Regions from separate parts of the Acidovorax sp. GW821-FHT09B03 genome, predicted to be linked through region 1. Evidence: predicted binding sites of a transcription regulator. Region 1 holds the regulator's gene; each other region holds the start of a gene.
The links. Region 1 encodes FNR, which switches genes on or off when oxygen is low (the NO sensors DNR and NnrR bind a similar motif). Its sites were predicted from a motif close to TTGATNNNNATCAA; they were not measured.

Region 1 (2,195 bases):
TGCGCTTGAGCACCGCCATCAGTTCGCGCAGCTTGTCGTCCGACAAGAAAGTGGGCGTGCCCCCGCCCAGGTGCAGCTGGCTCACCACCTGGCCCGTGCCGCAGTGGGCCGTGTGCAGCTCCACCTCGCGCGCCAGGTAGCGCAGGTACACGTCGCCCCGGTCGTGGTGTTTGGTGATGATCTTGTTGCAGGCGCAGTAGTAGCACAGCGACTCGCAGAACGGAATGTGCACATACAGCGACAGCGGCAGCGCCTTGCCCGGCGTGCCCGCCTTGCGCTGGGCCAGGGCCAGCACATAGTCGCTTTCGCCAAAAGCCTCGACGAAACGGTCGGCCGTGGGGTAGGAGGTATAGCGGGGGCCCGGCACGTCGAAACGGGTCAGGAGTTCGGGCGTCACAGCGGTCATGGGGAGCGTTTCCTTGTTGGATATGCACTTTGCCGCAGGCCTACGCCCCCGTCCTTGACCTGGATCAAGTGTTGCGAGGCCCACAGGGCCCACAATTTGATGCATGTCAGCCACCACCACGCTCCTTTCGCCGGATGCGATCCGTTCGCAACCTCCAACAGCTGCTGCGCCCATGAACCCGCTCACCATCAAAGTCGCCTGCTCCAACTGCAACCTGCGCGAGCTGTGCATGCCCGTGGGCCTGAACGACGCCCAGTTGGAACGCATCGACGAGATCGTGGCCACGCGGCGCAAGGTCAAGCGCGGCGGCACGCTGTTTCGCAACGGCGAGACCTTCACCTCGCTGTACGCCATCCGCACCGGCTTCTTCAAGACCTGCGTGGCCACCGAGGATGGGCGCGACCAGGTGACGGGCTTTCAGATGGCGGGAGAGATCATCGGGCTGGACGGCATCGTCAACGACCACCACACCTGCGACGCCGTGGCGCTGGAGGATGCCGAGGTCTGCGTGATGCCCTTCGACCGCATCGAGGAACTCTCGCGCGAGGTCACGGCCCTGCAGCACCACGTGCACAAGATCATGAGCCGCGAGATCGTGCGCGAGCACGGCGTCATGCTGCTGCTGGGCAGCATGCGCGCCGAGGAGCGCCTGGCGGCCTTCCTGCTGAACCTGGTGCAACGCCTGCATGCACGCGGTTTCTCGCAGTCCGAGCTGGTGCTGCGCATGACGCGCGAGGAGATCGGCAGCTACCTGGGCCTCAAGCTCGAAACCGTGAGCCGCACCTTCTCGAAGTTCGCCGAGGACGGCATCGTCGAGGTCAAGCAGCGCCATGTGCGCATCCTGGATACGGACGCGCTCAAGCGCATCGTGAACTCGCAGACGTGTAGCTAAAACATCAGCCCTGGACCTGCAGGCGGGCCAGCACCTCGGTCTTGCCGCTGCGGTCGGCCCGCAGGATCAGCGCCTCGCCCGAGCTGGTGTTGGTGCTGGCCAGATCGGACAGCACGAACATGTGGGTGAACCAGGCCTCGAAGCCACCGCGCCGTGCCGACGCGGCCACCAGCGCCTGGCGCAGCTCGCGCAGATGGCTGGCACCGGTAGTCTCCGGCGCGCCGCGCGGCGAACCCAGCGCGGGCCACACCTGGGGCGCGGCAAATGCCAGAGTAGCACTGTCGATGCAGCGGCACCAGGGGCTCGAAAGCACCTTGGACGGCTGCAACTGGCGCTCCCTGAACCACACCCCGGTGCGCCGTGCCTGCTCGCGCCCTTCTTCGCTGAGGTTGCGCTGCGTGCCGCAATCGCCCAGGCGAAACCCCGGTGGATCGAAGGTGCCCGGTGCCAGCGCATGGCGGAACGCAGCCACCACCCCGCCCTTGCGCAGCAGGGCATCGGCGTCGGAGTCCTGGGCGGCCCAGGCATGCAGCGTGGTCCACGCCAGCCCTGCGCCCAGCAGGGCGCGCCGGCCAACGACCGCCTCAGGCTGCGGGCTGGAAGGCATAGCCATTGCCCGATGCAGCCATGCGCCCGAATGCCGGGAACGGGAAGTGGAAGCCCCCCAGCATGGCCCTGCTGGCAGTAATGCGCTGGAACACCTCGCGCCGCACCTTGCGCGCGGCCTCGGCATCCATGTCGAAGGTCACGGCCCAGTCGGGGTTGCGTGCGAACAGGGCCGGCACATTGGTCAGGTCGGCCACGTAAAAGAAGTTCTGGCCGGCGGACTTGAGCTCGAACAGGGTGTGGCCCGGCGTGTGCCCATAGGCCGCCACGGACTGGATGCCTGGCGCCACT
Region 2 (2,195 bases), on a different contig from region 1:
GGACTGACCCCGGCTGCCAACACGCCCCGCCCGCCCGCCCACCCGGGATCGACCAGCGCCACCCAGCCAGGGAGCCCTTCGTGAATACGTCCGCCACGCGACAGCCTCCGTCGGCCTGGGAGCAGCACTTGGCAGCGCCTGCCGCTGCGCTCGCACGGTCTTTGTCGAGCGCCGAGGCCCGGCGCGTGCAACGCCACCGCGACCAGTTGCTGGCCGCCCTGCGGGCACAGGACCGGGCTGCGCTGCAATGCGCCAAGCAGGCCGTGCTGCGGGCCGCCTATGGCCCACCGGATACGCCGGGCACGCCGATCTCGGCCGCACTGCGCGCAGCGCTGCGCGACCTGTCGTGGCACATGGCGATCCTGCGGCTACCGCGCCATCCGGCCGGCTTGCTGGAGCGCTGAGGGCGGGGCCCGGCAGTGGCTCAGGCAACCACCGGCTGCGCCGGGGACGAGCAGCCCGCACCGCCGCAGCCATGCACCAGCCCGCCGGGCAGCGCTTCGGGTGCGTTCACCACGCCGGTGGACGCATCGAAGCCCACACGGCGCAGGTGCAGGGCCAGTGCCGCATCCATGGTCTGCGCATGCTGGGGAAACCACAGCGCCAGCTCGGCGGCCATCATGCGCAGCACCTGCAGGTCGCCCTGCCCCGCCTGCGCGGCGCCTTCGCGCATGACCTGCAGCACCACCTTGTGCTGCATGCTGTGGCAGTTTCCCGAGGCAAAGCGCGTGGCGGCCATCCACCGATCCTCCATGCCGAAGTGCTGCTCGGTGTGGGCCACGAGTGCCTGCCAGTGGGCCAGCAGCCGCGCGTCGTCCGAGCGCTCCACCTGGGCCAGGAGGTCGACGAACTCCTCGTGGGTTGCGTCCATCAGCGGCAGGTCCAGTGCCAGTGCGTCAGACCATTCCAGTGCTGCCATGTGCCATTCCGTTCTTGCAAACCATTGAAGGGCCAGCTTAGGGACTCCCGGCCCGGGCCGCTTTGACCCAGGTCAGACAGCGCCGCCAATGCAAAAGCCCCGCACGGGGCGGGGCTCTCCTGGGGCACCGCCGCTCCTTGCAGGAGCAGGGGCCGGGTTCAGGGCGCTCAGCTCTGGCCGTACATGCGCTTGGCGTCGTCCACGCACTTGGACTTGGCATCACCGCTCATGGCGTCGCAGCGTTCCTTGGCGGCCTTGTAGTTGGCTTCGTTCTTCTCGGCCGTGGCGTCCTTGCGGGCTTCGGCGACCTGGGCGCCCTTTTCTGCGGCATTGTCGGCGGGCTTGGCTGCGGCCTTGGCGACCTTGGCGTTTTCCTTGGCGGTGGTATGGGCTGCCTTGGCATCCTTCACGCACACGTCCTTGGCGTTGCCCTTGAGGTCATCGCACTTTTCCTTGGCCACGTCGTAGTCGGCGTCGGCGCGTGCCACGCGGGCCTTGTTCGTGGCCTTGTCGGAAGGCTTGTGCTGGGCGTCCAGTTCGGCCTTGGCCACGTTCTCAGCGCCCTTGGCTTCCTTGACGCAGATGTCCTTGGCGTTGTCCTTCAGGGTGTCGCAGTTCTTCTTGGCGGCTTTGTAGTCGGCCGAGATCTTGTCCTTGGCAGATTTGTACTCGGCGTCGGTCATGGCCATGGCGGAAGTGGCCAGCAGGCCAGCGGCAATGGAAGCGATCAGGGTACGGGCAAATTTCATGGTGTTCTCCTCGGGGTCTCAGGGTGTCTTGTAGGGCGATGAAAGAGCGATGTGCATTCGGTGGCCCGCCAACTGCAGGGTATTGGGCCCTGGAGGGTTCTGGCTACCGGTGCGCCACGGCCATGTCAGTCGTTGAAGCGGAAGTCGGGGTGGCGGCTCTGCCAGTCGCTGAGCTGCTTTTCGGCGGCGTCGCGGGCAATGCCCTGGCGTTCCTGCAGCTTGCCCAGGAACTGCTCGCGCTTGCCATCGATGACGTCGAGGTCATCGTTGGTGAGCTTGCCCCACTGCTCGGTGATCTTGCCTTTGAACTGCTTCCAGTTGCCCTTGATGGTGTCTTCATTCATGGTGTGCATCCTCCAAACATGTCGCTTCAGCCATCCACTCGGATTGCGTGGAACACTTGCGTGATGCGATGGAGAGACTGTAAGAACGGGCCCGCCTGCGGGGCGTAGTCCGCACCATGGAACCCGCGTCGGCGCATGCCTACGGCTTTGCCGGACAACCGCCCGTTAAGGCGTTTGGGCCGT
Region 3 (2,195 bases), on a different contig from region 1:
CGCTTGGGTGCGGCCACCGCCAGGTACTTGATCTTGCCGGCCTTGTAGACGCCCTGGCTCGACGGAATGCTGGCAAAGCTCCAGGCCACCTCGCCGGTGGCCACGTTGGTGTACAGCTGGCTCACCTCCTTGTAGGGCACATGGGTCATGCGCACGCCGGTGATGGATTCGAGCCACTCGCCGCCCAGGTGGCCCGGGCTGCCCACGCCCCAGGATCCATAGCTCAGCCCGCCGGACTTGGCCTTGGCGTCGTTCAGCAGGTCGGTCATGTTCTTCCAGGGCGATTGGGCCGGCACCGCCACCATGAAGGGGGTGCGGAACAGCGGCGCCACGGGGTCGAAGGCCTTGAGCGTGTCCACGTTGCGCTTCTTGTACAGGTGGGGCACGGCGGCCAGGTGCTCGCTGTCGAGCTGCAGCAGCGTGTAGCCGTCGGCCGCGCCGCGCTTGGCCGCATCCATGGCGATGAAGCCGCCACCGCCAGGGCGGTTGTCCACCGTCACCGTCTGCTTCCACTGGGTCGACAGCTTGTGCGCCACCAGCCGCAGCACGGCATCGGGCCCGCTGCCCACGGCAAAGGCGGTGTAGAGCGTGACCGGCTTGGCCGGAAAGTCGCTGCCCTGGGCGTGGCTGGTGCCCAGGGCGTGGCTGGTGCCCAGGGCGCCCACCAGCATGCCGGTGCAGGCGAGCGAGGCCAGCAAGGGGCGTCGGGTGATTGGGTTCACGGATGTCTCCTGAAAGGTGTGGATCATTTGATTACTGATTGACAGTATGCTGATGAAAATCATAGATCCGACGAAAGAATGACATGCTTGGTGAAAACCCTTGACACGCGTTAAATCAGAAAAATGACCGGCAACGGCTTGCCTTGGCACCCTTGGCGTTGCTACACTAATTGTAAGTGTACTGATTAAATTTATTGAAGAGGTGTGCGATGGAGCAGACAAACGAGCGCGCCGCGGGCCTTCCCGTGCTGGTGGCTGGCGGTGGCATCGGTGGGCTGGCGGCGGCGCTGGCCCTGGTGCGCCAGGGGTTTGAAGTACAGGTGCTGGAGCAGTCGCCCGCCATCGGCGAGATCGGTGCCGGCATGCAGCTGGGGCCCAACGCCTTCCATGCCTTCGATGCGCTGGGGGTGGGGGAGCAGGCGCGCAGCCGCTCGGTGTTCACCGACTACATGGTGATGCACGACGCGCTGGACGAGTACCAGGTGGGCCGCATCCCCACGGGTGAGGCCTTCCGTGACCGCTTCGGCAATCCCTATGCGGTGATCCACCGGGTGGATGCGCACAACTGCCTGCTCGAAGGGGCACTGGCCACCGGGCGCGTGCGCCTGCAGACCCACACCCGCATCGAGCGCGTGGAGCAGGACGCCAGCGGCGTCACCGCCATCGACCAGCACGGCAAGGCCTGGCGCGGCGTGGCGCTGATCGGGGCCGATGGCGTCAAGTCCGTTGTGCGCCAGCAGTACGTGGGCGACCCGGCGCGCGTGACGGGCCACGTGGTCTACCGCGCCGTGGTGGAGCGCGAGGATTTCCCCGAGGAGCTGCGCTGGAACGCCGCCAGCATCTGGGTGGGCCCGCACTGCCACCTGGTGCACTACCCGCTGCGCGGTGGCGAGCAGTACAACGTCGTGGTCACCTTCCACAGCCGCAAAGAAGAGGTGTGGGGCGTCACCGAAGGCAGCCGCGAGGAGGTGCAGAGCTACTTCCAGGACATCTGCCCGCGCGCCCGCCAGCTCATCGACCTGCCCAAGAGCTGGAAGCGCTGGGCCACCGCCGACCGCGATCCCATTGCGCGCTGGACGCATGGCCGTACCACGCTGCTGGGCGATGCCGCCCACCCCACCACCCAGTACCTGGCGCAGGGCGCCTGCATGGCGCTGGAAGATGCCGTGACCCTGGGCGAGGCCCTGCGCGTGCATGGCAACGACTGGGATGCTGCGCTCGGTCGGTACCAGCGCTCGCGCGTGGCGCGCACCGCACGCATCGTGCTCTCGGGCCGCGAGATGGGCCGCATCTACCACGCCAGGGGGGTGGAGCGTCTGGTGCGCAACGACCTGTGGCGCGGGCGCAGCCCCGAGCGCTTCTACGACGCGATGGAGTGGCTCTATGGCTGGAACGTAGGCAACTGCCTGGCCGCGCACTGAACCTTGAGGAGACACGACACCATGCAAGAACTTGGACGCCTGGAAGACCTGC
Region 4 (2,195 bases), on a different contig from region 1:
AAGCGCAGTTCCTCCATGCCCGACGTGCCCACCGTGGCCGAATCGGGCTTCAAGGGCTTCGACGTGAGCACCTGGTACGGCGTGTTCGCCCCCGCCGGCACACCGGCCAGCGTGGTCACGGCCCTGAACGCCGAGATCAACAAGCTCCTGGCCACCGAGGACATGAAGGCCGCCATCCACGCCCAGGGCGCCGAGCCCGAAGCCATGTCGGCCGCACAACTCAACGCCCTGCTCAAGGCCGACTACACCAAGTGGAAGGGCATCGTGGAAGCCTCGGGCGCGAAGATCGAATAAGCGCTTTTGCCGCACCCATGAAAAATGGCTCCCGAGGGAGCCATTTTTTTTGTCAGGCGCCGAAGGCTCAGGTCCGCACCACCAGCACGGGCACGTGAACGGCACCCAGCACGCGCTGGGTCACGCTGCCCAGCACCAGCTTCTCCAGGCCGCGGCGACCGTGCGATCCCATCACGACCAGATCGGCGCCGGTGCTCAGCACGGCGCTCAAGATGCCATCGTGCACGGTATGGCCTTCACCCACCACGGTGCTGACCTGCACGCCGGCGGCCGCGAGCTCGGTGCGCGCCTTCTCCAGCGCGGCATTGGCTTCTGCCGTGGCGGCGCTCAGGTACTGCGCCTGGCCATAGGCAAAATCGGCGCCCACGCCCGTGAACGGATAGGGATCGACCACGTACAAGGCGGTCACGTCGCTGCCAAAGGTCTTGGCCAGGCCTGCCGCCTTGGCCACTGCCAGCGAGGCAATGTCGGAACCGTCGATGGGAACCAGAATGTGCTTGAACATGGTGTCTTCTCCTTGCATTGAATGCACCCTCGGTGGTGTCCGCAACCAGCTGTCCGCTGGCCCTGGGCGCCGCCTTTGGTGCGATGAGGGACAGTGTGAACCTGCACCATACATCGCATCTTGATCGACATCAAACAGCAAGCGGTCGATCCTGCCATTTGCCCACCATGACGACGCCTTGTCCTACACACGTGGATCGGTCTACCCGACCACATCCGCGCCCTGGAACCCTCCGCGCCGGCAGGTGACCACCAGCGTATCGCGGTAGCCGCCGGGGGCGACGGGCTGGATGGGCGTGGACTCGTGGATCATGCGTGCGTCGTCGAGCAGCAGCAGCGACCAGGGTTCGGTGAGCGTGAAGCGCTGGCCACCAGGGCCGTTGGCCTCGAAGACGCGGGTCTCGCCGCCCTTGATGCCCTCGCGCGCCACCAGGAACACGGCCACCAGGTCCACGCCATCGCGGTGTGCGCCCTCGGGCGTGGGCCGGCCGATGCCGCCTTCGGTGTCGATGCGGAACTGGTGCGCCTCCACGGACCAGGCCTGGGGCACCTGGCCCGGTGCAAACACCGCGTCGGAAACACCGGCCAGTGCCACCAGCAACTGCGACCACGCGGGCTGCGCCACGGTGCCGGCCTCCATGGGCGCAAACCAGCGCTCCATGCCGCCATGCAGTGCGTTGTACTCCACAGGCTGCCAATGCGCGCGGTGCGGTACCTGCTGCACCTGCCCCTGCTGCACCACGAAGCAGGAATGGCGCCGGCGCCGGTAGCGCCCGCCGTCTTTGAGGAATTCGTCGGGCGGCAAGGCCTGCCAATCAGCGTTGAATGCCAGCAGCGCGGACAACGGACAGCCGATCCAGGCCGCCACATCGGCGGGCGAGAGCACTGCGAATCCCGCGCTGTGCAGCTGCGCCGCAGTCCCGGAGGGTGTGGTGAACGGGGGAGAAAAGGTGACTTGGGCCATAGGAGCCCAAGCATAAAGCCTATGCGCCGGCATTGCCCGCAGCCAGCTCGCTCAGGGTGCGCCGGCCAGCAGGGGAGATGATGCAGCGCAAACCGCTCAGACCACCACCTGCGCCGCAATGCGCGGCAGCGCACTGGCTGGCGCCGGACGCCCGAACAGGTAGCCCTGGTAGTGCAGGCAGCCCACGCTGGCCAGCATGTCGCGCTGCTCGAGGGTCTCCACGCCCTCGGCGATCACGCCCAGGTCCAGGCTGTGCGCCAGGTTGACGATGGTGCGGGCAATGGCAGCGTCATTGGGGTCGGTGAGCAGGTCGCGCACAAAGCTCTGGTCGATCTTGAGCTGGTCCAGCGGCAGCCGCTTGAGGTAGCTCAGCGATGAGTAGCCCGTGCCGAAGTCATCGAGCGAAAAGCGCACGCCCAGGGCGCGCAGCGTG

Region 2: AC07PA_RS23915 (hemerythrin domain-containing protein) is a predicted target of FNR. The motif match lies at 982-995, and genes of this name have one in related genera.
Region 3: AC07PA_RS14800 (3-hydroxybenzoate 6-monooxygenase) is a predicted target of FNR. The motif match lies at 823-836, and genes of this name have one in related genera.
Region 4: AC07PA_RS23725 (universal stress protein) is a predicted target of FNR. The motif match lies at 920-933, and genes of this name have one in related genera.

The regions. Positions count from the first base shown of each region.
Region 1 covers NZ_JBWKPP010000018.1:45,402-47,596, reverse strand. Annotated here, with positions in the region: gene hemN (oxygen-independent coproporphyrinogen III oxidase) at 1-406, opposite strand, end outside; gene fnr (fumarate/nitrate reduction transcriptional regulator Fnr) at 579-1,298, shown strand; gene AC07PA_RS25645 (histidine phosphatase family protein) at 1,303-1,911, opposite strand; gene AC07PA_RS25640 (MBL fold metallo-hydrolase) at 1,883-2,195, opposite strand, start outside.
Region 2 covers NZ_JBWKPP010000016.1:22,464-24,658, forward strand. Annotated here, with positions in the region: gene creD (cell envelope integrity protein CreD) at 1-84, shown strand, start outside; gene AC07PA_RS23910 (hypothetical protein) at 81-404, shown strand; gene AC07PA_RS23915 (hemerythrin domain-containing protein) at 425-919, opposite strand; gene AC07PA_RS23920 (hypothetical protein) at 1,087-1,668, opposite strand; gene AC07PA_RS23925 (CsbD family protein) at 1,794-2,012, opposite strand.
Region 3 covers NZ_JBWKPP010000007.1:67,743-69,937, reverse strand. Annotated here, with positions in the region: gene AC07PA_RS14805 (Bug family tripartite tricarboxylate transporter substrate binding protein) at 1-671, opposite strand, end outside; gene AC07PA_RS14800 (3-hydroxybenzoate 6-monooxygenase) at 932-2,143, shown strand; gene AC07PA_RS14795 (cupin domain-containing protein) at 2,165-2,195, shown strand, end outside.
Region 4 covers NZ_JBWKPP010000015.1:170,546-172,740, reverse strand. Annotated here, with positions in the region: gene AC07PA_RS23730 (tripartite tricarboxylate transporter substrate binding protein) at 1-294, shown strand, start outside; gene AC07PA_RS23725 (universal stress protein) at 362-799, opposite strand; gene AC07PA_RS23720 (2OG-Fe dioxygenase family protein) at 1,001-1,762, opposite strand; gene AC07PA_RS23715 (EAL domain-containing protein) at 1,859-2,195, opposite strand, start outside.